One region of the Streptomyces sp. NPDC059900 genome, then DNA from elsewhere that is predicted to be linked to it. Evidence: riboswitches for the same ligand, from Rfam matches in the RefSeq annotation. Region 1 holds a riboswitch; the other holds the start of a gene.
The links. Region 1 has a riboswitch for cobalamin ahead of metE (5-methyltetrahydropteroyltriglutamate--homocysteine S-methyltransferase). Riboswitches for the same ligand answer to the same signal wherever they lie in the genome.

Region 1 (18,276 bases):
AACGGGGCTGCGCGGCCGCTCCCGCACCCCGTCCCTCGGTGGCTTCGGAGAGCTGTTCGGTGAGGTGCTGGTTCCGGCGGCCGAGGTCCACCAGAACCCTCGCCACGGCGGGCATGCGCGATGCCAGGTCCGAGAGGTCGGACGCGGAGACCCGTCCGGCGGAGACCTCGCCGGTGAGGGCGTCCCGCAGGTCGGCCACCAGGCGGCTGGTGTCGCGCTCGGAGAAGAAGCCCGGGTCGACGCCGAACGCCTCGGTGAGGCGCAGCAGTACGGGGACGGTCAGCGGCCGGGAGTCGTGCTCCATCTGGTTCAGATAGCTCGGCGAGATGGCCAGGGTCCGCGCCAGGTCGGCCTGGCTCATGCGGCGTTCCTCCCGCAGCCGTCGCAGCCGTGCTCCCGCGTACGTCTTACTCACCCGTGGCTCCTGTCCGATCACGATCACCCTCGAACGCACTGCTGGTGATGGTAGCCACGGGGACGCCATTCCAGGCATTGGCAAACTTGGCAATACGGCGGCCAAAGATGCGCAGAACTTGGCAGCTTTCCCTGCTTGATGGCACTGAGTGCCGGTGCCAGAGTCGTACTGCGGCCCGCCGGACTCCATCGGGCGGATCGGAACAGGGGTCCGATTCAATGCCCTGACGTCGGCGATCCCGACCCTTCCGCCCGGCTCGGCAGCATTGCTCGGCTTGCCAATCCACGGAATCGGCGGGCCGCATCCTCCATATATTCGGCACTCAGTGCCAGTAATTCGCAACGTTCACGCATCTCCGGGAGACGGTCATGGCACAGGCAGGGACCACGACGGCAACGGCGCAGGAGCTCGCTCAGCGGTGGGCGCGCGAAGCCCGCTGGAAGGGCATCGAGCGCACCTACTCCGCCGAGGACGTGGTCAGGCTCTCCGGCAGCGTCCGCGAGGAGCACACCCTCGCCCGGCGCGGCGCCGAGCGGCTGTGGAAGCAGCTGCACGAGCAGGACTACATCCACGCGCTCGGCGCGCTCACCGGCGGCCAGGCGGTCCAGCAGGTCAAGGCAGGCCTCCAGGCGATCTACCTGTCCGGCTGGCAGGTGGCCGCCGACGCCAACCAGGCCGGGCACACCTACCCCGACCAGTCGCTCTACCCCGCCAACTCGGTGCCTCAGGTGGTCCGTCGGATCAACAACGCGCTGCTGCGCGCCGACCAGATCGCCACCGCCGAAGGCGGCGACGACACGACCGACTGGCTCGCGCCGATCGTCGCCGACGCCGAGGCGGGCTTCGGCGGCCCGCTCAACGCCTTCGAGCTGACCAAGGCGATGATCGCCGCGGGTGCGGCGGGCATCCACTACGAGGACCAGCTCGCCTCGGAGAAGAAGTGCGGCCACCTGGGCGGCAAGGTCCTCGTGCCGACCGGCCAGCACATCCGTACCCTCAACGCGGCCCGCCTGGCCGCCGACATCGCCGATGTCCCGACGCTGATCGTGGCCCGCACCGACGCGCTCGCCGCGAACCTCCTGACCAGCGACGTCGACGAGCGCGACGCCCGCTTCGTCACCGGCGAGCGCACCGCCGAGGGCTTCTACCGGGTGCGCAACGGCATGGAGCCGGTCATCGCCCGCGGCCTGGCCTACGCCCCGTACGCGGACCTCATCTGGGTCGAGACCGGCACCCCGGACCTCGCCCAGGCCCGCGAGTTCGCCGAGGCGATCCACGCCGAGCACCCCGACCAGATGCTCGCCTACAACTGCTCGCCGTCGTTCAACTGGCGTGCCGCCCTGGACGACGACCAGATCGCCAAGTTCCAGCGCGAACTGGGTGCCATGGGCTACCGCTTCCAGTTCATCACCCTGGCCGGCTTCCACTCCCTCAACCACGGCATGTTCGACCTCGCCCGCGGTTACGCCGAGCACGGCATGACCGCCTATGTCGACCTCCAGGAGCGCGAGTTCGCGGCGCAGGCGCAGGGCTTCACCGCCGTCAAGCACCAGCGCGAGGTGGGCACCGGGTACTTCGACCAGGTGTCCACCGCGGTCAACCCCGCCTCCTCCACGACCGCGCTCGCCGGGTCCACCGAGGCCGAGCAGTTCCACTAGACGCTTCGCCGGATCGCGGCAGTCACGCCCATGGGCCGGTGGGGGGCTTGGCGCGCAGGTCTCCGCCCCTCTTCGGGGCACGTCCATCGCGTCTTCGGGGCAAGCCCATCGCGCCCCCACCGCCCCGTCAGTCCTCCCTCCCGCCTCCCGACGAGGAGAACCGCATGCCCACCTCCGCTCCGACCAGCCGTGCCCAGGTCCTCGGCATGCCGGCTGACCGGCACGACGAGATCCTCACCCCCGAGGCCCTTGAGTTCGTCGGGCGCCTCGTCGACGCCTTCGCCGAGCGCCGCCTGGAGATCCTCAAGGAGCGCAGGCGGGTCGGGGCCCGCCTCGCCTCCGGCTACCCGCTCGACTTCTCCGTCGCCACCGGCCGCGTACGGGCCGACGACTCCTGGCAGGTGGCGCCCCCGGCACCCGGCCTCACCGACCGCCGGGTGGAGATCACCGGGCCTCCGGAGCGGGCGATGACGGTCAACGCCCTCAACTCCGGTGCGCAGGTGTGGATGGCTGACTTCGAGGACGCCACCTCGCCCACCTGGGACAACATCGTCGAAGGCCAGCTGAACCTGCTCGACGCCATCGAGCGCAGGATCGACTTCACCACCCCGGAGGGCAGGCAGTACCGGCTCGGCGAGCGGACCGCCACCATCGTCGTCCGTCCTCGCGGCTGGCACCTGGTCGAAGAGCACCTGGAGATCGGCGGCCGGCCCGCCCCCGCCTCGCTGGTGGACTTCGGGCTCTACTTCTTCCACTGCGCCCAGCGGCAGATCGACGCCGGGCAGGGACCGTACTTCTATCTGCCGAAGCTGGAGAGCCGCGACGAGGCACGGCTGTGGAACGACGTGTTCGTCCTCGCCCAGGACCTCCTCGGCATCCCCCGCGGCACGATCCGGGCCACCGTCCTGATCGAGACCATCACGGCGGCCGTCCAGATGGAGGAGATCCTCTACGAGCTCCGCGAGCACAGCTCGGGGCTCAACGCGGGCCGCTGGGACTACCTCTTCAGCCTCATCAAGACCTTCGGGCACCGCACCGACTTCCTGCTGCCCGACCGGGCGAAGGTCACCATGACCGCCCCCTTCATGCGCGCGTACACCGAACTCCTCGTGCGCACCTGCCACAAGCGAGGCGCCCACGCCATCGGCGGCATGGCCGCCCACGTGCCCGGCAAGGACCCAGACGCGCACCGGGCGGCCCTCGCAACGGTCCGGCTGGACAAGGAACGCGAGGCCGAGGACGGCTTCGACGGCTCCTGGGTCGCCCACCCCGCCCTCGTCCCCGTCTGCCGCGAGGTCTTCGACGGGGTGCTCGGCAGCCGCCCGCACCAGATCGACCGCGCCCGCAGCGACGTCGAGGTGACGGCGGCACAGCTGCTCTCCGTGCGCCGGATCAGCGCACCGCCCACCTCGGAGGGCGTGCGCACCAACATCGCGGTTGCCGTGCGCTACTTCGCCGCATGGCTGCACGGGCAGGGAGCCGTCGCCCTCTACGGGCTCATGGAGGACACCGCCACCGCCGAGATCGCGCGGGTGCAGATCTGGCAGTGGCTGCGGCACCGGGCCGTCGACCGCGAGAGGGTTCTGGAGCTCCTCGACGCCGAACTCGCCGCCCTGGGCGCGGAGTATCCGTGGGCGCCGATCGATGACATCCGCATCATCTTCGAACGCACCGCCCTGGCACGCGAGTTGCCCGCCTTCTTCACCACGGACGCCTACTCCCGCCACCTCGTGCGCCGCCCGGAGGGACGGTCATGAGCGCGGCCATCCGCCGGGTCGGCGTGGTGGGCGGGGGCCAGATGGGTGCCGGGATCGCCGAGGTGTGTGCCCGCGCCGGTCTGGACACCGTGGTCTGCGAGGCCGACGCCCTGGCCGCCCGCGCCGCCCGCGAGCGCGTGGCCGTCTCCCTCGAACGCGCCGTCCAGCGCGGCAAGCTGGACCGCATCAGCGCCGAGGACGCACTGGCCCGAATGGTCTTCACCGGCAGCCTCGACGATCTGGCCGACCGACAGCTCGTCGTCGAGGCCGTGGTGGAGGACATCGCCGCGAAGACGGAGATCTTCGCGACCCTGGACAAGGCCGTCGAGGACCCGGAGGCGATCCTCGCCACCAACACCTCCTCCATCCCCGTGATGCGTCTGGGCATGGCGACCCGGCGTGCCGACCGCGTCCTGGGCCTGCACTTCTTCAATCCCGCCCCCGTACTTCCCCTGGTCGAGGTCGTCTCCTCGCTGCACACGGCGGCGCGGACCGTCGCCGCCGCCGAGGACTTCGCGGCGCACACCCTGGGCAAGACGGTCGTCCGGTCGAAGGACAGGGCGGGCTTCGTCGTCAACGCACTGCTCGTGCCGTACCTCCTGTCGGCGATCCGGATGACAGAGTCCGGCTTCGCCACGCCCGCCGACGTGGACGCGGGCATGGAGCTGGGCTGCGCGCACCCGATGGGCCCGCTGAAGCTGGCCGACCTGATCGGCCTCGACACGGTCGCCTCCATCGCGGCGTCCCTCTACGAAGAGTTCAAGGAACCCTTGTACGCCCCGCCGCCGCTGCTGCTGCGCATGGTCGAAGCGGGGCTGCTCGGCCGCAAGAGCGGGCGCGGGTTCCACACGTACGACCGGGGCTGAGGGGCCCGGGTCCGCCGCCGGGCCGAGGGCCTGCGGCTGCTGTGGGCGGGGGCGCGGAACAGAGTGGTGATCTGTTCCGCGCCTTCGCGTGCCCGAACGGGGTCCGTGTCTCACGTCACGGTCCGGAATGTGATCAGGACTGTCCGGCAGGTCGCGCGCCCTCTAGGGTTGCCCGTGCAGCTGGTTCGCCCTGCCCGCCAGGCAGACGCGTCGTAAGAGGGAACCCGGTGGGAATCCGGGACTGCCCCGCAGCGGTGAGCGGGAACGACCGCCGTCATACGCACTGGATCCAGGCGGATCCGGGAAGCGACGGCCAGTAGGAATCTGCCCCGGCAGATGTGCCCGCGAGTCCGAAGACCTGCCCGTTGCCCGTACGTGATCCCTCACGCACGGACATTCCGGTGACCTCGTGGGCGGGTCGGCGTACAGATCAGGCGGAGCACCGCGCCCAAGGCGCGTGCCGGATCCGCCCGGTCCGTCATCCCTTCGCGTCCGTGTCCCGTCACCGGGATGCTCAGGAGTCATCTCGCGAAGGAGATTTCCGTGACATCGAAGTCCGCAGCCGCGGCAGCACGGTCCACCGTGTACGGCTACCCCCGCCAGGGCCCCCACCGGGAACTGAAGAAGGCCGTCGAGGGTTACTGGAAGGGCCGCGTCACCGCCCACGCCCTCCGGGACACCGCGGTCCGACTGCGCAGGGACACCTGGCAGCACCTGGCCGACGCCGGCATCCATGAAGTGCCGACCGGTGACTTCTCGTACTACGACCACGTCCTGGACACCAGCGTCATGGTCGGCGCGATCCCCCGGCGGCACCGCGAGGCCGTCGACGCCGACGCCCTCGACGGCTACTTCGCGATGGCCCGCGGCACCCGGGACGTGGCGCCGCTCGAAATGACCAAGTGGTTCGACACCAACTACCACTACCTGGTGCCGGAGCTCGGCCCCGACACCGTCTTCACCGCCGACTCCGCCAAGCAGGTCGCCGAGCTCAAGGAAGCTCTTGCCCTGGGCCTCGCCGCCCGTCCGGTCCTCGTCGGCCCGGTCACCTATCTGCTCCTCGCCAAGCCCGCGCCCGGCGTGGCCGCCGACTTCGAGCCGCTCACGCTGCTCGACCGGCTCCTTCCCGTGTACGCCGAAGTCCTCGCCGACCTGCGTGCCGCCGGTGCCGAATGGGTGCAGCTCGACGAGCCCGCCCTGGTCCAGGACCGCACCCCGGCCGAGCTCAACGCCGCCGCCCGCGCCTACCGCGACCTCGGCTCCCTCACCGACCGCCCGCAGCTGCTGGTCGCCTCCTACTTCGGCCGGCTCGGCGACGCGCTGCCGGTGCTCGCCAAGGCGCCGGTCGAGGGCCTCGCCCTGGACTTCACCGAGGCCGCCGCGGGACAGCTCGACGATCTCGCCGCGGTCGGCGGTCTGCCCGGCAGGCGCCTTGTCGCGGGTGTCGTCAACGGCCGCAACATCTGGATCAACGACCTGTCGAAGTCCCTGTCCACGCTGGGCACGCTCCTGGGCCTCGCCGACCGGGTCGACGTCTCCGCGTCCTGCTCCCTGCTTCATGTGCCGCTGGACTCCACGGCCGAACGGGACATCGACCCGCAGATCGCCCGCTGGCTGGCCTTCGCCCACCAGAAGACCGCCGAGATCGCCACGCTGGCCCGCGGTCTGATCCAGGGGACGGGTGCCATCACCGCCGAGCTCTCCGCCAACCGCGCCGACCTGGCATCGCGCTCGGGCTCGGCCCTGACCCACGATCCGGCCGTACGCTCCCGGGTCGCCGCCGTCACCGACGCCGATGCCCGCCGCGCGCACGCCTACCCGGAGCGTGCGGCGGCCCAGCGGGCCCGCCTCGGACTGCCGCAGCTGCCCACGACCACCATCGGATCGTTCCCGCAGACCGGCGAACTGCGCACGGCACGCGCCGACCTGCGCGCGGGACGCATCGACACGGCGGGCTACGAGGACCGGATCCGCGCCGAGATCCAGGACGTGATCTCCTTCCAGGAGAAGGCGGGCATCGATGTCCTGGTGCACGGCGAGCCCGAGCGCAACGACATGGTGCAGTACTTCGCCGAGCAGCTCACCGGCTATCTCGCCCTGCAGCACGGCTGGGTCCAGTCCTACGGCACCCGCTACGTCCGGCCGCCGGTCCTGGCCGGCGACATCTCGCGCCCCGAGCCGATGACGGTGCGCTGGACGGCGTACGCCAACTCCCTCACCGACCGCCCCGTCAAGGGCATGCTCACCGGCCCCGTCACCATGCTCGCCTGGTCCTTCGTCCGCGACGACCAGCCCCTTGGCGACACGGCGCGCCAGGTCGCCCTGGCCCTGCGCGACGAGGTCAACGACCTGGAATCGGCGGGCACTTCGGTCATCCAGGTCGACGAGCCCGCCCTGCGCGAGACGCTCCCGCTGCGCGCCGCCGAACACGCCGCATACCTGGGCTGGGCCACGGAATCCTTCCGCCTCACCACCAGCGGCGTACGCCCGGACACCCAGATCCACACCCACATGTGCTACGCCGAGTTCGGCGACATCGTCCAGGCCATCGACGACCTCGACGCCGACGTCATCAGCCTGGAGGCCGCCCGCTCGCACATGCAGGTGGCCCGCGAACTGGCCGGACACGGCTACCCCCGCGAGGCGGGCCCCGGCGTCTACGACATCCACTCCCCGCGCGTACCCAGCACCGAGGAAGCGGCGGCCCTGCTGCGCAAAGGCCTGGAAGCCATCCCGGCCGACCGCCTCTGGGTCAACCCGGACTGCGGCCTCAAGACCCGCGCCTGGCCCGAAACCAAGGCCTCCCTGGAAAACCTGGTCGCGGCAGCACGCGAGGTGAGGTCGGAGCTGCCTGCGGGGTCCTGACCCGAATGCGCGGAGCGGGGCGGTCATTTGAGGCTGAATGGCCGCCCTGCGTCCTCGTCTCCGTCATGCTGGACGCGCTGGCCGATCCGTCACGGAGCTGGGAGGCGACCGGTGCCCAGGGGGATGAGTTACGCGGACGCGGTGCGGCTGCTGGGCGGAGAGAGCCCCGCGCTGGCAGCTCTTGACCGGCTGACCGGCGGTGCGCTCCTGGTGGCCACCGGCGGTGGGTCCGCACTGGCGTTGAGCCTGTTCGACGCACGGGGCGAGCTGGCACGGCTGAGTCAATCCATGGTCTCCGGCCTCGCCGAGCGGTCACGCGGCCTGGGCCGATTCGACCGCACCCAGCGCCTTTCCGCCGCGCACGCGGTTGTGGTGTTGGCCGCCTACTTCGACACCCTCAAGGAGTTCGACCTCCCCTTCGACCGCCGCGAGTTGAGCGTGGCCCGGGACGAGACCGTACGCATGGCCACCGGTCGCACCCCCGAGTCCGGACGGCTCGCGGCCCTCGCCGACGAACTGCTGCGCGCCGAGGTGCCGATGCCCGCGCCGCACCGCCCCTACGAACTGGAACTCATCGCGCTGCGCGAGTTCTACCGGACCTTGTCCGATCAGGTCGTGGCGTACCTGTCAGGCTGCGCGGCCTGGGAGGACGTGCCGGAGCGGGAGCGGGGTGATCTGCGGGCCACCTTTCTGGATTCCATCCCCGAACAGGCCCTATCCGCGTACGAGATCATGTACCGGCGCCTCGCGGCCGAGTCCCCCGAGGTGGCTGCCTGGGTCAACATCATCGACCACCAGGCGACCCGCAACGAGGTCCGCCGTCTCGAAGGCACGCTGCGGCAGTTGGAGGAAGCGGTGGCCAGGGCGGCCGACGGGCGGGTGGCAGCCGAGCGGTACGTGGCGCTGAACCGAGCGTCGCGGGCAGCGATGCACGCCCCGTTACTGGCACTGGAGGACCTTCCCGAAGGGCTGGCGGTCCCTGCCCTCGGCGAGGGATACATCTCCCCGGATTTCAAGGTGGCGGTTTTCGGAGCCACGGACCGCCTCTCGGAGGAGTACTGGTGGGACGAGCGGCAGGTTCACCCGGACCTGGAGGGCTTCCTGGCAGGCTTCTTCACGGCGCCGCAGGCCGTCGAGTCGCCGCTACTGCTCCTGGGGCAGCCGGGCTCGGGGAAGTCAGTGCTGACCCGCGTCCTGGCAGCCCGGCTGCCCGCCGCGGAGTTCCTCGTCGTACGGGTGCCGCTGTCCGCCGTGCCCGCGGACGCGGCGATCCAGGACCAGATCGAGACCGCGATCCGCGACGCCACCGGGGAATCCATGGCCTGGCCCGACGTGACGCGCACGGCGCCGCGTGCGCTGCCCGTGGTGCTGCTCGACGGCTTCGACGAACTCCTGCAGGCGACCGGGGTGAGCCAGTCCGACTACGTGCAGAAAGTGGCCGCGTTCCAGAAGCGCGAGGCCACGCACGGCCGCCCCATGGCCGTGGTGATCACCAGCCGCACCGCGGTCGCCGACCGGGCCCGTCTCTCGCCCGGCGGCGTGGCCGTGCGGCTCGAACCCTTCAGCGATGAGCAGGTGACGCGATGGCTGGAACTGTGGAACCGGACCAACGCGGCGCACTTCCGTGACCAGTCGCTGCTGCCCTTGCTCCCTGAGCATGTGCTGACGCAGCGCGGACTGAGCAGCCAGCCACTGCTGTTGCTGATGCTCGCCCTGTACGACGCCCAGGGGAACGACTTCCAGCGTGACCAGGGAGAGCTGGCGGGCTTCGACCTCTACGAACGCCTCCTGGCCCGCTTCGCGGCGCGCGAGGTCCGCAAGGGTGAGCCGGGGCTCACCGAGGAACAGCTTGGGCGGGCAGTGGAGGCCGAGCTGCTGGTCCTGTCCGTGACGGCCTTCGCCATGTTCAACCGCGGCAGGCAGTGGGTCACCGAGGAGGAACTGACGGAGGACCTGGAAGTACTCCTGCCACGGCGCGCACGGACTGTGCGCACTGCCGATCTGCGGGCCGCACTCACGCCCGGTCAGGTGGTCGTGGGCCGGTTCTTCTTCATCCACCGTGCGGAGGCGTCACGGGACGGGGTACGACTGCGGTCCCTTGAGTTCTTGCACTCGACTTTCGGCGAGTACTTGATCGCACGGCTGACGCTGCGGGAGCTCGAGGACCTTGCGAGGACGGCTCGCGCCGACGCCTGTCGGGTCCGGTCCCCCGTCCCTGACGATGCGTTCCTTCATGCCCTGCTCTCCTATCAGACGCTCTCCGTCCGCTCCGCCACCCTCACCTTCCTCAACCAGGCGCTCGAACGGCTGCCCCCGGAACAACTGACCGTACTGCGACCGCTGCTCCTACAGCTCTTCCACTCCGCGTTGCAGGCCCGGCAGGAACGCGCCTTCGACAGATACCAGCCCGCGAACTTCCCCGTGCCGGCCCGGCACGCAGCCTGGGCCGCCAACCTACTGCTGCTCCTGGTACTCCCGGGCGAGCCCGTAAGCGGTCGGGAACTGTTTCCCGAGGGAGAACCGGCACATCACTGGAACCGGCTGATGACGCTGCTCAAGTCGCAGCTCACGTACGAAGGTTGGCCTATGCTCGGCCGAGTCCTCTCACTGGAGCGCACCTGGCTGGACGGGCGCAGGGACGTGCTTGTCACGTTGACGGACATCGCCTCCGGCAACCCTCCCGCCACCCCGGCGGTCGATCCGTACTGGACGTATGACATCGAGCCCAGCAGCGACGAGCGTGGGCGTGTCTCTTGGATGAGGAGTCTCGAGGAGCATTGGCGCCGGGACACGCACCTGCTGTGCGACACGGACCGCGACATCCTTCAGCACGCGCTCGAGCCCTTGTGCCAGGCAGGGCTCGGCATGGCCGTCACCGACTTCGCCGGCTACTGGGAAGAACGCTGCATCTCGGCGGCGCACGCTCTGCTCCAACTCTGGACAGCCCGGCACGAGGGGCCCGCGCCGGAGCGTCCCCCGGAACTTCACCGCATCGCGCTGCACATCGCGTTGCATAGCCTGCCCGGATCAGAATCCGACTTTCAGGATTTCATCGAACGTTACTTGCGCACAGTGCTCCGCGAATGGCGAGCGATCGGCCGCGATCCGGGTGAGGCCTGGATCGAGCAAACCATGGCCATCGTGCGCACCAACCGCTCCGGCAACACCGCGGGCCGGGATCTCGACCGTCAGGCAAGAGCACTCCTGGACGAGCCGGACTGACCCGCGCGGCGGGGCAGACGTCGGAGGGCCGTAGCCCTCATCTCTCATGCCGTGCGGCGCTCCGTCGCACCCGCCCTCCCCACGAGGAGTCACACCGTGCCCGTCGATGACATCAACGCTCATGCCTGGAACATCTACGGCCAACGTCAGCTGGCTCACGCCTGCCTGCCGCCCGTCCCTGACCAGCTGTCCTGGACGCCTTGGGCAGGGGTCGGGCCGGGTGCCGAAGTCCTCGGCGACCTCGCCGGCCGGCGCGTCCTGGACATCGGCTCCGGCGCCGGCCACCACGCCGTGCACCTCGCCCGGGCGCACGGTGCTCGCGTCACCGGAATCGAGCTGTCCCCGACCCAGCACCAACGTGCCACCTCCGCATACGCGGACATCCCGAGCGTGGAGTTCGTGCAAGGGGACGTAGCCGAATACCTCATCGGAGCCGAGCCGTTCGACGCCGCGTACGCCATCGGCACTCTGGCATTCCTCGACCCGCACCGCGCGCTGCCCGTCTTGCGCGACGGTCTGCGCCCAGGGGCGCCGCTGATCCTCTCGCTCCTGCACACCGACCTGCACGGCCACGGCCCTTCCACGGAAGTCGTGCCTCGAGAGCAAGAGATCCTGCTGCGCGATGATCCTCCGCTGCCGACCCTCATGTGGATCCTGACACCGGGACTGTGGGAGGAGCTGCTCACCGACTATGGCTTCCGTGTCGAGGCCAGCGAGCTGTTGAGTCCTCCCGAGGGCAATGCCCCGATCATCCAGCAGCTCATCCGCGCCCGCCGCCGGCCCAACCCGCCGCCGCGGGCGTCCAGCCGCCCCCGCGGCCCCAGACCGCCGGCGGCGCACGCGGCCGTCGGTGTCGGGGCGATCGTCCACGGCGAGCAGGGGATCCTGTTGGGACGCCATCGTCACGGAACCCTCGAACTGCCCGGCGGGACCGTGGAGGCCGGGGAGTCCTTCGAAGGCGCAGTGGTGCGCGAACTCGGTGAGGAGAGCGGGCTGATCGCCCGGCCGGCAGACGTCACGCTGGTAGGAACACTTGTCGATCACGTCGAGGGAGTGCTGCGGGTGACCGTCGGCGCGATCGTCCACGCCTGGCGGGGGCAGCCGGCCACGCAGCCGGACGAAAGTGTCGGCGACTGGGCCTGGTACCCCTTGGACCGACTGCCCGACGACCTGTTCGTGTGCAGCGCCCAGATCCTCACGGCCTGGCGTCCCGGCCTGCCCATCGATCACTCACCCGCACACTTCACGCCCTTCGCTGCGGCGGACGTGAGGGCGTCCGCTTCACAGGTGGCGTGGCGGACTGTTGCGGATGGCTGAGCGGCGGGCCCACAGTGCGCAGGCGAGCAGCACGAGACCGGCGAGGCAGTAGGCCCACGCGTTCGTGCTGCCCCTGGCGGCGCCAACGGCCCAGGCCAGCGACCAGATGGCTAGCAGGGCGCTCAGGGCGGTCCAGGCGAGCGTCCACATCTGGTTACGCGCCGCGAGACGTTGCGGAGTACCTCGTTCCATCTCGCCCATGCCGGGCGAGCCACGATGCTCATCACGAATCGTCATAGGTTGCCGGATGCCCCCGACCCGGCGACCGAACCACGGACCACCGGCATAGACCCGGCCCACGCGGCACGCACCGAGCGGTGGGCCGGGCGGTGCGGGGCTGGTCGGGGGCCGCGTGGCAGGCGCAGGTCACGGCCTTACCCTGAAGGGGCTCAGCGCCCCGGGACGGGGCCTGTCCGACGCGCCGCACGCCAGGAGATCCCCATGGACACCACGCCGCTCCCCTCGCTCCTGGAGGACCATCCGGTCGTCGCCAGCGTCAAGGACGCGGACGACCTCGACGCCGTGCTGCGCTCCGACTGCCGCATCGTCTTCCTGCTCTACGGCACGGTCCTCGACCTGCCCGCGATCGTGCGGCGGCTCAAGGACGACGGGCGGATCGTCCTGGTCAACGTGGACCTGCTCGAAGGCTTCGCCGGCAAGGAGATCGTGGTCCGGTACATCAAGGAGCGCACGGCCGCCGACGGCGTGCTCAGCTCCAAGGCGTTCATGCTGCGCGCGGCCCGCGAGCTCGGCCTGTACGCCGTGCACCGCTTCTTCCTCATCGACTCGATGTCGTACCGCAATCTCGCCCCGCAGCTGCGCATGTCGAAGGCCGACTGCGTGGAGATCCTGCCGGGCTGCATGCCCCGGGTCATCTCCTGGGTCGTCGAGGACATCGATGTGCCGCTCATCGCGGGCGGCCTTGTCTGCGACCGGGACGACGTATTCGCCGCCCTGAAGGCGGGGGCGAGCGCCATCGCCTCGTCGAACCGCGAGGTCTGGGCGATGTGACGGCCGCGGGCACGGCGCGCGACATCGGGGGTTGACACTGCCGACACCCTCGATTTACTTTTGCCCGGCGGGCCGAAAGTAGGCGCCGCCCCCAAGCTGACACCACAATCGCATATCGGCTTCCGGACCATGAGTCTTCGACTTCTGTTCCGGGGCAGTTACTAGAGACCAGAGAACAGTAACTCCCACCCGCAAGGGGAGAGTTGCTGTTCTTTTTTTGTGCCTTCAAGTGCTTCTTGCCCTGTCCTGTCTTGTCCTGCCCGTCCTGCATTTCCACAAAGAGGTGGTGAGCGCCGTGACCAAGTCCCAGAAGTGGGTCAGCTTTCTGATCCTGTCGATGACCTGCGGAGTCATCTACCAGGTCGCGTACATCCGGTTCGTGTTCCTGGGGCCCACGGCGAAGGCACTCGCCCTCTCGGGGCAGGAGTACGCCAACATCATCTCGGTGTTCGGCATCGTCGCCATGGTGATGTACTTCTTCGGCGGCTGGTTCGCCGACAAGTTCTCGCCGAAGCTCCTGATCGTGACCGCGCTCGTCGGCACCGGAATCGCCGATCTCTATCTCGGGACCGTTCCCGGATACTGGGGAATTCTGGCCGCACACGTCCTCATGGCCGTGATGGGAATGGGTCTGTACTGGGCCGCCCTGGTGAAAGCCATCGGAATGCTGGGTGATTCCTCGGAACAGGGCCGTCTGTTCGGTTTCCTTGAGGGCGTGCGCGGTGTCACGTCGACGATCGTCGGCTTCGTGGGGACGGCCGTCGTCGCGGCGAGCGTCGCCGAGGCGGCGGGCGTGCTGTGGCTGATCCGCATCTACGGCATCCTGTGCTTCGTCTACGCCGCTCTCGTGTGGCTGTTCGTCAAGGGGGACGAGCGGCGCCTGGCCGACCTCGGCTCCAGCACCGTCACCCTGCGCCAGCTGTGGCTGGCGGCACGCAACAAGTACACGTGGCTGATCGGCGGGACGGTCATGCTGATGTACTGCTTCTACACCACGCTCGGCTACTTCTCGCCGCTCCTGGAGCACCAGTACGGGATGGCCGCCGCGCTCATCGGCGTCATCGGCGTCGTGCGCACCTACGTCTTCCAGTTCGTCGCCGGTCCGGCCGGCGGGGTCGTCGTGGACAAGGTCACCAAGTCGACGCCGCGCTTCCTGCGCTGGATGTTCCTAGGCTGCGCCGCCATCGCCGTGACCTTCCTGGTGCTGCCGCGTGACTCCGCCTTCAAATGGGTGGCCCTTGCCCTGATGTTCGCGCTGTGCCTGCTGGTGTTCGCCAGCCGGGGCGTCTACTGGGCGCAGGTGGGCGAGGTCGAGGTCCCGGCGGACGAGCGCGGCGGCGTCATCGGCCTCGCCTCGGGGATCGCGTATCTGCCCGACGCGTTCCTGCCGACCGTGAGCGCCTGGTGGATCGGCGATCCGGCCGCGACGCCCGCCGTCCCCGAGCACGGCGGCGGCTACACCACCCTGTTCCTCTTCCTGCTCGCCATGGCGCTCCTGGGCGTGGGCCTGACCACGCTCACCGACCGCACCCGGCGCCGCGAACTGGCCGCCCGCGCCTCGCGGCCCGCCCCGGGGGCGGTGCCCGTCACCACCTGAGCTCCCAGCGACTCCGCCCCACCGCACCACGTACGTACCGCACCGGAAAGAGCGAACTCCCCATGGACATCACCGAGTTCAACCGCGACTTCTTCTCCCTCGACGGCAAGAGCGCCATCGTCACCGGCGGCAACACCGGCCTCGGCCGAGCGTTCTCGCTGGCTCTCGCCAAGGCGGGCGCCGACGTCTTCGTGCCCTCCATGGCCGCGGACGACGGCACCACGCAAAAGCTGATCGAGGCCGAGGGGCGCCGCATGGAGTTCCTGGAGGCGGACCTCACCGAGCCGGGCGTGCCGGGCCGGATCGTCGAGGGCTGCGCGGACGCCTTCGGATCGGTGGACATCGTGGTGAACTCGGCGGGCATCTGCAACATCGCCGACGTCGAGGAGTTCGGCCGTGCGCAGTGGGACCCGATGGTGAGCGTGAACCTCACGGCCCCCTTCGAGCTGAGCCACGAGGCGATCCGCTTCATGGTCCCGCAGCGCTCCGGCAAGATCATCAACATCGCGTCGATGTTCTCGTTCCTCGGCGGCCAGTGGTCCCCCGCGTACGCCGCCACCAAGCACGGCATCGCCGGTTTCACCAAGGCGTACTGCGACGAACTCGCGCAGCACAACATCCAGGTCAACGCGATCGCCCCGGGCTACTTCGCCACGAAGATCACCGAGGAGACGCGGGCCAACCCCGAGACCAACCAGCGCGTCCTCGACCACATCCCGGCCGGCCGCTGGGGCGACGTCGCCGACCTGATGGGAGCGACGGTCTTCCTCGCCTCCCGCGCCTCGGACTACGTCAACGGCCACGTACTCCCGGTCGACGGAGGCTACTTGGTCCGCTGAACCAGCCGACTCGCACCCGGACCGCCCGTACCGACACCCGCATTCGCCCGCACCCCCCACACCGCACACCAAGAGGTAGATCACCATGGCCCAGTCGCTCTCCAAGCTCACCCGCGACGACATCCGCGCCCGGCTCACGGACCTGCTCACGGCAGAGCAGATCGTCACGGACGAGGAGCAGCTCAAGCTCGCGAGCGTCGACCGGTTCAAGAAGTACCAGTCGGTGCACGGCATCTTCGACGGTCCGATCCCGGCCGCGATCGTCAACGCCCGCTCCACCGAGGACGTGTCGAAGGTCCTTGCCTTCGCCGACGAGAACAAGATCAACGTGGTGGCCCGCACCGGCCGCACCGGCACCGAGGGCGGCCTGGAGACCGCGGTCGAGGACACCATCGTGCTCGACGGCTCGGGCCTCGACGCAATCATCAAGGTCGACGCCGAGAACATGCAGGTCACCGTCCAGTGCGGAGTCCCGCTTCAGCTCCTGGAGGACAAGCTGCGCGAGCAGGGCCTGACGACCGGCCACTCGCCGCAGTCCAAGCCGCTCGCCCAGTACGGCGGCCTGGTCTCCACCCGTTCCATCGGCCAGTTCTCCACCCTGTACGGCGCGATCGAGGACATGGTCGTCGGCCTGGAGGCGGTCTTCCCCGACGGTTCCGTCACCCGCATCAAGAACGTGCCGCGCCGCGCGGCGGGCCCCGACATCCGGCACATCGTCATCGGCAACGAGGGCGCCCTGTGCTACATCACCGAGGTCACCGTCAAGATCTTCAGGTACCAGCCGGAGAACAACGAGTTCCACGGTTTCCTCGTCGACGACATGGCCACCGGCATCAAGGTGATCCGCGAGGTCGTCACGAACGGCTTCAAGCCGTCGGTCGTACGCGTCTACTCCCCCGAGGACGCCCGCCAGCACTTCGCGCACTTCTACAAGGACAAGGTCGTCGTCGTCTTCGTCGCCGAGGGCCCCAAGGGTCTCGTGCGCGCCACCAGCGAGGAGATCGAGCGCGTCGTCGACCAGTACCCGCACGAGAAGGTCGACCCGGCCCTCATCGAGAACTGGTTCGACAACCTCAACTGGGGCGTCGACAAGATCGAGGCCGAGCAGCAGGTGATGCTGGCCAAGGCCGAACTCGGCTACACCACCGAGGTATCGGTCGACTGGTCGCGCACCGTCGAGCTCTACGAGAACGTGATCGGCCGCATCCGCACCGAGTACCCGGCCGCCGACGACCTGGTCATGCTGGGCGCCCACTCCTCGCACAGCTACCAGACGGGCACGAACCTGTACTTCGTCTACGACTACAAGATCAACTGTGAGCCGCGCGAGGAGATCGAGAAGTACCACATCCCGCTCAACGCGATCATCGTCGAGGAAGCCCTCAAGGTCGGCGGCTCGATGGTCCACCACCACGGCATCGGCAAGTACCGCGCCCCGTGGACGACGCAGGAGCACGGCAGCGCGTACGCGATCCTCGCCAAGCTCAAGGAGACCTTCGACCCGAACGGGATCATGAACAAGGGCACGATCTTCCCGATCGACGCCTGAGCCCTCCCCCGCCGCACCGTTCTCCTGTTCCGTAACTTCCGTTCTCGCGTACGACTCTCCCGGAGTGGGCATGTCCAGCACCCGTCCCCGCTACTTCATCGGCATCGACAACGGCTCCCAGTCGTCCAAGGTGACCGTCTTCGACGACCGCGGCCGCGCCGTCAGCGAGGGACGCGCCGCGCTGCGCCCCTACGACACCCCGCGCCCCGGCGTCGTGGAGCACCCGGACGACGACCTGTGGACGTCGATCGGCGAGGCGAGCCGCGCGGCGATGGCGGCGTTCTCCGGGGACCCGGCGGACATCGCGGGCGTGGGCCTGTGCACGATCCGGTTCTGCCGTGCCGTCCTGAAGGCGGACGGCACGCTCGCGCAGCCCGTCATGAGCTGGATGGACGAGCGGGTCGGCATGCCCTACGCGCACACCGACCCCGATGCGGCGTACGTGACGACGTCATCGGGCTACATCAGCCACCGCCTGACCGGCGCCTTCCGTGACACGGCGGCGAACTACGCCGGTATCTGGCCGCTGGACCCCGACACCTGGCAGTGGACGGACGACGAAGCGGAGCTCGCCAAGTCCGGCATCCCGCGGGCCATGCTCTTCGACCTGGTGCTGCCCGGCGACGTCCTCGGCGAGGTCACCGGGGCGGCCGCCCTGCATACCGGCATCCCGGCGGGCGTCCCGGTGGTCGCCACCGCCAACGACAAGGCCGTCGAGGCCCTCGGCTGCGGCCTGCGCACCCCCGGCACACTCCTGGTCTCCCTCGGCACGTATGTCGCGGGGATGGCCACAGGGCCGCGCAACGTCCGGGACGCCACCGTCTTCTGGACCAACTACGCGTCGCTGCCGCACTCGTACCTTTATGAGTCCGGCGGTGTGCGACGCGGCATGTGGACGGTCAGCTGGTACCGCGACCTGCTCGGCGAGGAAGCGGCCAAGCGAGCCCGCGAGGCGGGTCTGGACATCGAGCAGTACCTCAACTCCGAGGCGGCGAAGGTCCCGCCGGGCTCCGACGGTCTGATGACGGTCCTCGACTGGCTCGCCCCCGGCGAGGCCCCGTTCCGCAAGGGCACGATCCTGGGCTTCGACGGACGCCACGGCCGCTTCCACGTCTACCGCTCCATCCTGGAAGCCCTCGCCATGACGATCCACGACACGGCGGCCGGGATGGCGGCCGAA
Region 2 (8,147 bases), on a different contig from region 1:
GACCCCGCTCAACGAGCCGAGCAGCCAGAACAGGACACCCCGCGTCGTCTCCGCGTCGCCCGCCGTCAGGATCACGAACGAGGTGAGCGCGGAGAAGAGCTGCATCGCCGCCACCCCGGAGAGGACCACCCGGTCGGCGCTCCCGCCGAGGGTGTGGCTGAGCAGCAGGACGAGGGCGAAGGACACGACGGCCCCGACGAACGCGCCCGCCGAGATCGACACCACTCCCCCGCCGACCCCGAGGACGACGATCGCGACCGCCCCCGTGGACGCGCCCGAGGAGACGCCGAGCACGAAGGGGTCGGCGAGCGGGTTGCGCAGGAGGGACTGGAGGACCGTGCCGCAGACCGCGAGACCCGCGCCGCAGACCGCCGCGAGGAGGGTGCGCGGCATGCGCAGGTTCCAGACGATGCCGTCCCGAATGGGCGTCAGGGTCGCCTCGCCCCAGCCGAGATGGGCCGCCACCGCCGACCACACGTCCGGTACGGAGATGTCGGCGGGGCCGATGGTGACGGCCGTCGCCACGGAGAGGGCGAGGACGGCGAGGCCCGTCGTCCAGAGCAGAGCGGAACGTATGCCGCCAAAGGCGGCTGCCCTCACTTGGCGAGCCCGAACTCGCGCAGGGCGGCGGCGACTTGCTCCACGCCGTCGACCGTGCGGATGGTCGGGTTCATGGCCTGGCCGCTCAGCAGTACGTACCGCTTCTTCTTCACGGCGGTCAGGTTCTTGGTGGCCGGGTTGGACTCCAGGAACTCGATCTTCTTCTTCGCGCTCTCGGCGGTCTGTGACTTGCGGGTGAGGTCGCCGATGACCAGGACATCGGGGTCGCGGTCGGCCACGGTCTCCCAGTTGATCTGGGGCCACTCCTCGCGGGTGTCGTCGAAGACGTTCTTCACGCCGAGCTCGCGCGTGATGATGCCGGGCGCCCCGCAGCAGCCCGCGATGTAGGGGGCGTCGGAGTTGGCGAACCAGTAGAGGACCGACGTGTCGGCCGCGTCGGCTTTCTTGATGGTCTTCGCGGCCTTCGCCACCCGGCCCTTGAGGTCCGCGATCAGGCGTTCGCCGCGCTTCTGGACGCCGAACGCCCCGGCCAGGTCGCGCACCTCGCCGTAGACGGTGTCCATGGTCAGCGTCTTGACGCGCTTGCCGTCGCCGTCGCCGCTGTTGTCCTTGCCCGCGCAGTCCGACGGCGAGACATAGGCGGGTACGCCGAGTTCGGCGAACTTGGCGCGGTCGGCGACGCCGCCCTTGCTGACCGTCGCCGTGAAGGACGCGGTGACGAAGTCCGGCTCCTTGGCGAGGACCTTCTCGAAGGAGGGGTAGCTGTCGGCGATCCGGTCGACCTTGGCGTTGTCCTTCTCCAGGCCCTTCAGGACCGGGTCCGTCCAGGTGCCGGTGCCGACCATGCGGTCCGCGAGGCCGAGCGAGAGCAGGATCTCGGTGGAACCCTGGTCGAGGGAGACCGCCCGCTGCGGCGGCGCCTTGATCTCCGCCTTCTTGCCGCAGGAGGCCAGGGTCAGCGGGTAGCCGTCGGCCTTCTTGCCCGTGGCGGACGACCCGGAGGACCCGGCGGAAGACGCGCCGCCGCAGGAGGTCAGCGTGGCGGACAGGGCCGCGACGAGCAGGACGACGGGTATACGTACACGACGGGCTGAGGAGGACACACGATCCCTTGAGTCTCATGGCTCATACGCGGAGCCTGGCCTGCTTCATCACCTGCGCCGCTCGGTGCGCGGCGCAGGCGCCAGCAGGTCTTCGGACTCGGGGATCGGCCGGACGGGGCGCCTTCCCGGGCATCCGTGGACGCCCAGTGGCCGTGGCCCCGCCCGTTCCCCCTCACCGCTGCGCGTCAGTTCCGGATTCGCACCGGATTCCCTGGCCCTGGTGTGGGTTGACTGGCGCTCGCAAGCTATCACGCAAGGTCAGGGAGACCGCCGTCACGCCGGGTCAGGACGCCCCGTCGGGCCTGGGTGCGCCGCGGTAGGTGCCGAAGGACCACTTGTTGCCCTCGGGGTCGGTGATCGCGAACTCCCTGCTGCCGTAGGGCTTGTCCTCGATCTCCCGGGTGATCTCGACCCCGGCGGCGACGAGCCGCCGGTAGAGGTCGTCGACATGATCGGTGACGACGTACGTGCCGAAGGTGCCCGGCTTCAGGCACCAGTCACCGGCCCCGTCGTCGTACGAGCCGAGCATGATCGCGCCGCCCTCGGGCCAGTCGAGCTCGGCGTGGGCCACGCTGTCGCCGTCCTGGTAGACGGCGGTGCGCAGGAAGCCGACGGTGCCGACCAGGAAGTCGATCAGGGCGGGGGCGTCGTGCGCCTGGAGCGTCGGCCAGACGCTGGGGGCGCGCCCGGTGGACCGGGGCTGCTTGTTCTGCTTCTCGGTGGTGTCCATGGCTCCTACTCTTCGCCCCCGCCGTGGCTCCCGGCTTGGATATTCCGGCACTCTTCGGCCAGCCAGCCGCTGGGGCTCGCGCCGGTGTACTGCCGGAAGTCCCGCACCAGGTGGGAGTGGTCGTAGTAGCCGCAGTCGGCGGCGACGCGGGCCAGGTCGGGGGCGGCGCCCGCCGCGACGGAGCGTACGACGGCGTTGCGTGCGCGCTGGAAGCGCATCAGGCGGCCCGCCTGCTTGGGGCTCAGGCCCGTCTCGGCCCGGAAGAGCGTGGTCAGGCGGCGTTCGCTGAGCGCGACGTGCCGGGAGAGGCCGCGCAGGGTGCCGGCGCCCTGGTGCCGGGCCAGCCAGGCCCAGGCCTCGGCGACCTCCGGGCGTACCGCTCCCGCGGCGTCCGCGTCCGCCGCGCGCTGCCGCAAGTAGGCGGACAAGGAGGCGAACCGCTGTTCCCAGCCGCTCTGCTCGCACAGCAGCTCCCGTACGTCGGCGGCGCGGCGCCCCATCACCTGCGCGCCGGGCGTCACCAGGTCGGCCGCCAGCTCCGCCGCCGGTACGCCGAACAGGGCGCGGGCGGCGAGCGGGTGCACGGCGAGCTGGATGCCCGCCTCGTGCTCGGGCCGCACGACGTACGCCGGGGACTGGTGCAGGCCGCCCACGACGATGTCCGTGCGCGTGGCGTCGGGTCCGGTCGCCTGCCCGGGACTGTCGCCGGTGGCGACGGGGCCGTCCAGGGAGAAGATCAGCGTCAGATACGGGGACGGCAGGCCGCGGTGCAGACCGGGCTGCTCGCCCGCCGTGCGGTAGCCGACGGCGGACACCACCATGCCGCCGAGCCGCGGAGCGGCCCGTACGAACTCCGGGGAGACGCTCTCCATGCCTTCCAGTATGCGATGGGCTTCGCTCCGGAGCAGGGCTGGGAAGCGTGCGGGCGTCTGACGCTGCTACCCGCGCACAGGCGTCCCATGCCCGTTCCGTCCGGTGATGTCGATCATGGGAATCCGCCGCTCGGGCCCATACGATGACCCGCCGCTCCGGACGGGGCGCAGACCGCTCTCAGGGGGCACAGAACCATGGCATCAATGGCAAAGGGCAAGCTTGCCGTACTCGGCACGGCGGGCGCGCTCACCGCGGCCGTCATCGCGGGCACGGCGCTCTGGCCGAGCACGGACGCGACGGCCGCCGACGCCTCCGCGAAGACCGCCGCGAAGAGCGCCGGGGCAGCCGCCGAGCTGAAGCACTGGCCCAAGCCGGTCGCGAAGAAGCTGGGCAAGGTCATCGCGGAGAACGGCGGCAAGGGCGCGTACGCCGTCTTCGACGCGGACAACACGACGTACCGCAACGACCTGGAGGAGTCCCTCCTGCCCTTCCTGGAGATGAAGGGGGTCCTGACCCGCAAGACGATGGACCCGTCGCTGAAGATCATCCCGTTCAAGGACACGGCGAAGCACAAGGAGAGCCTCTACAGCTACTACAACCGGCTCTGCGAGGTCGACGACCAGGTCTGCTACCCGTGGGCCGCGCAGATCTTCTCCGGCTTCACGCTGAAGGAGCTCAAGGGGTACGTCGACGAGCTCCTCGCCTACAAGAAGCCCATCCCCGCCGAGTACTACGAGGACGGGAAGCTGACGAAGACCGAGGTGAAGAAGCCCGAGTTCTTCCCCGGCATGCAGGAGCTCTACAAGTCCCTGCGGAGCCACGGCATCGAGGTGTACGTCGTCAGCGCGGCCAGCGAGGACCTGGTCCGGATGGTCCTCGCCGACCCCAAGTACGGCTACGACGTGAAGCCCGAGAACGTCATCGGCGTCGGCCTCCAGCTCAAGGACCGCAAGACCGGCGAGGTCACCAGCTCCCGCAAGGAGATCGCGGAGGGCCGCTTCGACCAGAAGAAGCTGGCCAAGCACGAGCTGACGCCGGACCTGTGGGCCCCGCTCACCTGGTACCAGGGCAAGCCCGCGGCCATCAGCACGTACATCGACGAGTGGAAGAAGCCCGTCCTGGTGGCGGGCGACACCCCCAAGAGCGACGGCCCGATGCTGTTCCACTCGGCGGACGTGACGCACGGCGGTGCGCGGGTCTGGGTCAACCGCAAGGACTCGTACATGAAGGAGCTGGACGGGATGAAGCAGAAGAACGCCGACCGCCAGCGTGAACTCGGCCAGAAGGTGACCGCGGACAAGCGGTGGCTGACGGTGACGCCGGACCAGATCGGCTAGACCCCCTGCGGCGCAGCACCGTCCGGACCCGCGGCGTTCACCAGACCCGAGGCGATCGCCTCGACGAGCGCCGCGTGGTCCTGCGCGTTCTGCGCGGCGTAGCGCAGCGCGAAGTCGGCGACGGCCCGGTCGAACGTGTCGGAGCCGCCCAGGTAGGCGGCGATGGCCATGCGGTCGCCGGAGCGGGCGTGGGCGCGGGCGAGCGCCGTGCCGCAGAGCCGGGCGTAGGAGCGCAGCTCCGTGGCGGACATGGCCTCGACGTCCGCCGGGCCCCGCACGTCCCGGAGCCTGCGCCAGTAGAAGGCGCGGCCCCGGGGGCCCGTCATCCAGCCGAGGAAGATGTCGCCCGCCGCCTGGAGCAGGCGCTGGCCGGCGACGACACGGTGGCCGGGATGGACGTACGGACCGGCCGGCAGGTGCTCCTCGTAGACGGAGCGGACGGCTTCCTTGATCTGGAGGAAGAGCGGATCGTCGGCGTCGCGCCCGGCGAGGAGCACGATGAAGCAGCGGGTGCCGACGCCGCCCACTCCCACCACTTTCCGCGCCGCGTCCACGAAGTGGTAGCGGTCCAGGAGGATTCGGCGCTCCTCGGAGACCGTGGAGCGGTAGTCGCCGAAGATCTTGCGTACGGCCGCGATGTCCGGGGGGCCTGCCGGGACGAGGAGCGGCGGATCGTGGACGATGCGGCGGACGCCGTCGGCTTCGCTGGTCAGCTTGCCGAGCGCCGGCAGGGTGGTGCGGGCCCGGCCTCCGTTGAGTGCGCTCTTCCTCCGGTCGCGGTGGCGGGTGGCGTCGATGAGCGGCAACAGGCCTTTCGTGTCCGTGCGTTCGTACCAGACCGCCAGTTCGCCGAGTCCGGCAAGACGCCTCATCGACGTGCGGTACGCGGCCACCGCCGCGCGGCAGGCCGCGTGCGCCGCGCTCTGCGGGTGGCCGCTGCCGCGGGATGCCACGGCGATGCTCGCGGCCAGGCGTTTGACGTCCCACTCGAAGGGGCCGGGGCAGGTCTCGTCGAAGTCGTCGAGGTCGAAGACCAGGGTGCCTTCCGGGGAGGCGAACAGGCCGAAGTTCAACAGGTTGGCGTCGCCGCAGAGTTGGACCGTGAGCCCGGTGTTCCACTGGGCGGCCAGGTCGCCCGCCATGACGGCGACGGCGCCCCGCAGGAAGGAGAAGGGGGACGCGGCCATGCGGGCGTAGCGGACCGGCAGCAGCTCCTGGACGCGGTCCGCGCCCTGCCGTTCGAGCACGGTGACCGGGTCGGCGCGATCGGCGGAGGGAATCCAGGCCCCGTGCGAGGAACGGGAGGCGTTCTTGCGGGCGGCCCTGCCCTGCCGGGCACGCTCTTGCGGAGCGATCATCGCCCCGGCCCCCTCTCCGTCGGCAGCTCCCGGCAGCGGCCTCCCCCTCGGCGGCCCCCCTCAGCAGCAGCCAAAGCCGCCGCGGGCGTGTCCGCATGCCGGGTACGGCGAACGGGTGACCCGGCCCGTGGCACGTCGGGGGCTTCGGCTTCCCGGGTACGCCGGTTTCCCCGGGTCTTCAGCTTCCGCCCGCCACCGCCCATGCCGCCACCCCTTTGGCCAGCGCACTTCCCGCCCGCGTCCACACGAAGTGGTCGAGGCGGGCGCCCGCCTCCTTTGCGGAGTACTGGCGGCGGGTGACGCGGGCCCCCGGCACCTTGCCCACCAGGTGGTCGAGAGCGGCCGCGGGGGCCCAGGTGTCGCCCTCCACCAAGACGGCGAGGACGGGCAGGTCCAGGGTGCGCAGGGCCGCTTCGTAGTCGTGCGGGGAGCCCGGGGAGGAATAGCGGCCCGTGCGGCCCTGGCGTGCCCAGTCGCGCATGACGCCCTTGGGCTGGTTGCCGCCGAAGCCGAGCCTGGTGCCGGGCCAGCGGCCGAGCAGCGTGGACGTGGCCGCGGTGAGCAGTTCGCCGATGAGCAGCAGGGGCCCGCGCAGGGGGCCGTACGCCCGGAACCAGACGGAGCCCGAGGCGACGAGGGCGACTCCGTCGACGCCGGGGCCGATCCCCAGGGCCGCGTGAATGAGGCCCAGTTGGCCGCCCATGCTGTGGCCGAGGAGGTACAGCGCGGGCTCCGGGCCCAGTTCGCCGCGTATCGCCTCGATGACCGCGACGAGGTCCTGCTCGACGATGGTGCGGTAGCCGTGGTCGGCGGCGTCCGGGTCCGTCACCCGCGGGGTGCTCTCCCCCTGCCCCCGCATGTCCACGGTCAGGGCGGTGAGCCCCTCCGCGTGCAACTGGCGTGCGAACGCGCGGTAGTAGCGGGCGGGGGTGCCCATGGCGGGGAGGATCAGGACGGCCGGCGCGGGGCGCGGCGATGCCTCGCTCCCCCGCAGGCCGCGGACGGGAAACCGCGCCCCGTCCGCGAGTCGGGCGGTGACCAGCAGCGGCAGCTCGGCTGCCGGTTCCTGCTGGGCGGGGGCGGATTCCGGCTGAGTCATGCGGTCAGCATGGACCACGCGTGCGGGCGGGGGCGCTCGGCCCCCGCCCGCACGCGCCGTGACGACCGCTCGGCGGTTGTGCCGCGACCGCCCAGCGGCTGGTTCGGCCACAGTCCAGCGGCTGGTTCAGCGGCTGTAGCGCATCAGGGCGCGCACCATGTGGCAGGTGATGTCCGACGGCGGGTGGATTCCCACGTCCTCCGCCATGCTCCGGATACGGGTGTTGCTCGCTTGGTTCGCCAGATAGACGCCCGAGTCGAGGAGTGCTATCGCCAGACGCATGGCCTTCAGGCGCCGGTTGTGCGTGATGTACCACTCGCGCGGCCGGCCGGCCGGGAGCGGACGCTTCTCCAGTGGTGCGTACGTCGGGTCGATGATCACGGGCCGGGAAGCGTTGCGCTTGGACTTCGATGTGAGAGCGGCAGCGGGCACAGGCATCCTCCTGTCGCGGTCAGGAACCCCCGTCGGGAACCTTCGAACACTGAGTCAATTCTACTGCCGGGCACTGACAATCGCCGCTGGCCAGACGGGCTTTCGGGCGCTGTGACGGGTGGGTCGCGGGTAGCGTGTGCGGCATGGAGATCTGGATCAATCCCGCCTGCTCGAAGTGCCGCAGCGCGCTCACGCTGCTCGACGCGGAGGGCGCCGACTACACCGTCCGCCGCTACCTCGACGACGTCCCCTCCGAGGACGAGATCCGCGCCGTCCTGGAGCGGCTCGGCCTGGAGCCGTGGGACATCACGCGCACCCAGGAGGACGCCGCCAAGGAGCTGGGCCTGAAGGACCGCGAGGCCTGGCCACGCGACGCCTCGGGCCGCGACCGCTGGATCACGGCGCTCGCCGAGCACCCCAAGCTCATCCAGCGGCCCATCATCACCGCCGACGACGGCACCGCGGTGGTGGGGCGCACGGAGGAGGCGGTACGGGACGCGCTGTCCCGGTAGCCGCCCCGCCGGGCCCCTGCGCCGGCCCTCAGCCGAGGAACTCGGCCACCCTGCCGTTCAGTTCGGCGGTCCGGTTGTGCGGCAGCCCGTGGTGCCCGACGTCCGGCAGCACGGCCGTCCGCACGTCGGGCAGCAGCCCGGC

Region 2: it holds a riboswitch for cobalamin, as region 1 does, so the genes downstream of both, ACQKIP_RS31080 (ABC transporter substrate-binding protein) here and metE (5-methyltetrahydropteroyltriglutamate--homocysteine S-methyltransferase) in region 1, are expected to answer to the same signal.

Annotation. Positions count from the first base shown of each region.
Region 1 is NZ_JBNNJZ010000049.1:2,144-20,419, reverse strand. It holds gene ACQKIP_RS10515 (short-chain fatty acyl-CoA regulator family protein) at 1-415, opposite strand, end outside; gene aceA (isocitrate lyase) at 784-2,073, shown strand; gene aceB (malate synthase A) at 2,238-3,830, shown strand; gene ACQKIP_RS10500 (3-hydroxybutyryl-CoA dehydrogenase) at 3,827-4,696, shown strand; cobalamin riboswitch at 4,861-5,076, shown strand; gene metE (5-methyltetrahydropteroyltriglutamate--homocysteine S-methyltransferase) at 5,240-7,561, shown strand; gene ACQKIP_RS10490 (NACHT domain-containing protein) at 7,685-10,783, shown strand; gene ACQKIP_RS10485 (NUDIX domain-containing protein) at 10,880-12,100, shown strand; gene ACQKIP_RS10480 (hypothetical protein) at 12,065-12,337, opposite strand; gene ACQKIP_RS10475 (glycerol-3-phosphate responsive antiterminator) at 12,542-13,111, shown strand; gene ACQKIP_RS10470 (MFS transporter) at 13,407-14,708, shown strand; gene ACQKIP_RS10465 (SDR family NAD(P)-dependent oxidoreductase) at 14,771-15,547, shown strand; gene ACQKIP_RS10460 (FAD-binding oxidoreductase) at 15,633-17,096, shown strand; gene ACQKIP_RS10455 (FGGY-family carbohydrate kinase) at 17,167-18,276, shown strand, end outside.
Region 2 is NZ_JBNNJZ010000329.1:343-8,489, forward strand. It holds partial or broken gene ACQKIP_RS31075 (FecCD family ABC transporter permease) at 1-600, opposite strand, end outside; gene ACQKIP_RS31080 (ABC transporter substrate-binding protein) at 597-1,664, opposite strand; cobalamin riboswitch at 1,730-1,915, opposite strand; gene ACQKIP_RS31085 (VOC family protein) at 1,948-2,394, opposite strand; gene ACQKIP_RS31090 (AraC family transcriptional regulator) at 2,400-3,266, opposite strand; gene ACQKIP_RS31095 (HAD family hydrolase) at 3,471-4,604, shown strand; gene ACQKIP_RS31100 (DUF2252 domain-containing protein) at 4,601-5,962, opposite strand; gene ACQKIP_RS31105 (alpha/beta hydrolase family protein) at 6,141-7,061, opposite strand; gene ACQKIP_RS31110 (hypothetical protein) at 7,188-7,493, opposite strand; gene ACQKIP_RS31115 (arsenate reductase family protein) at 7,637-8,005, shown strand; gene ACQKIP_RS31120 (alpha/beta fold hydrolase) at 8,034-8,147, opposite strand, start outside.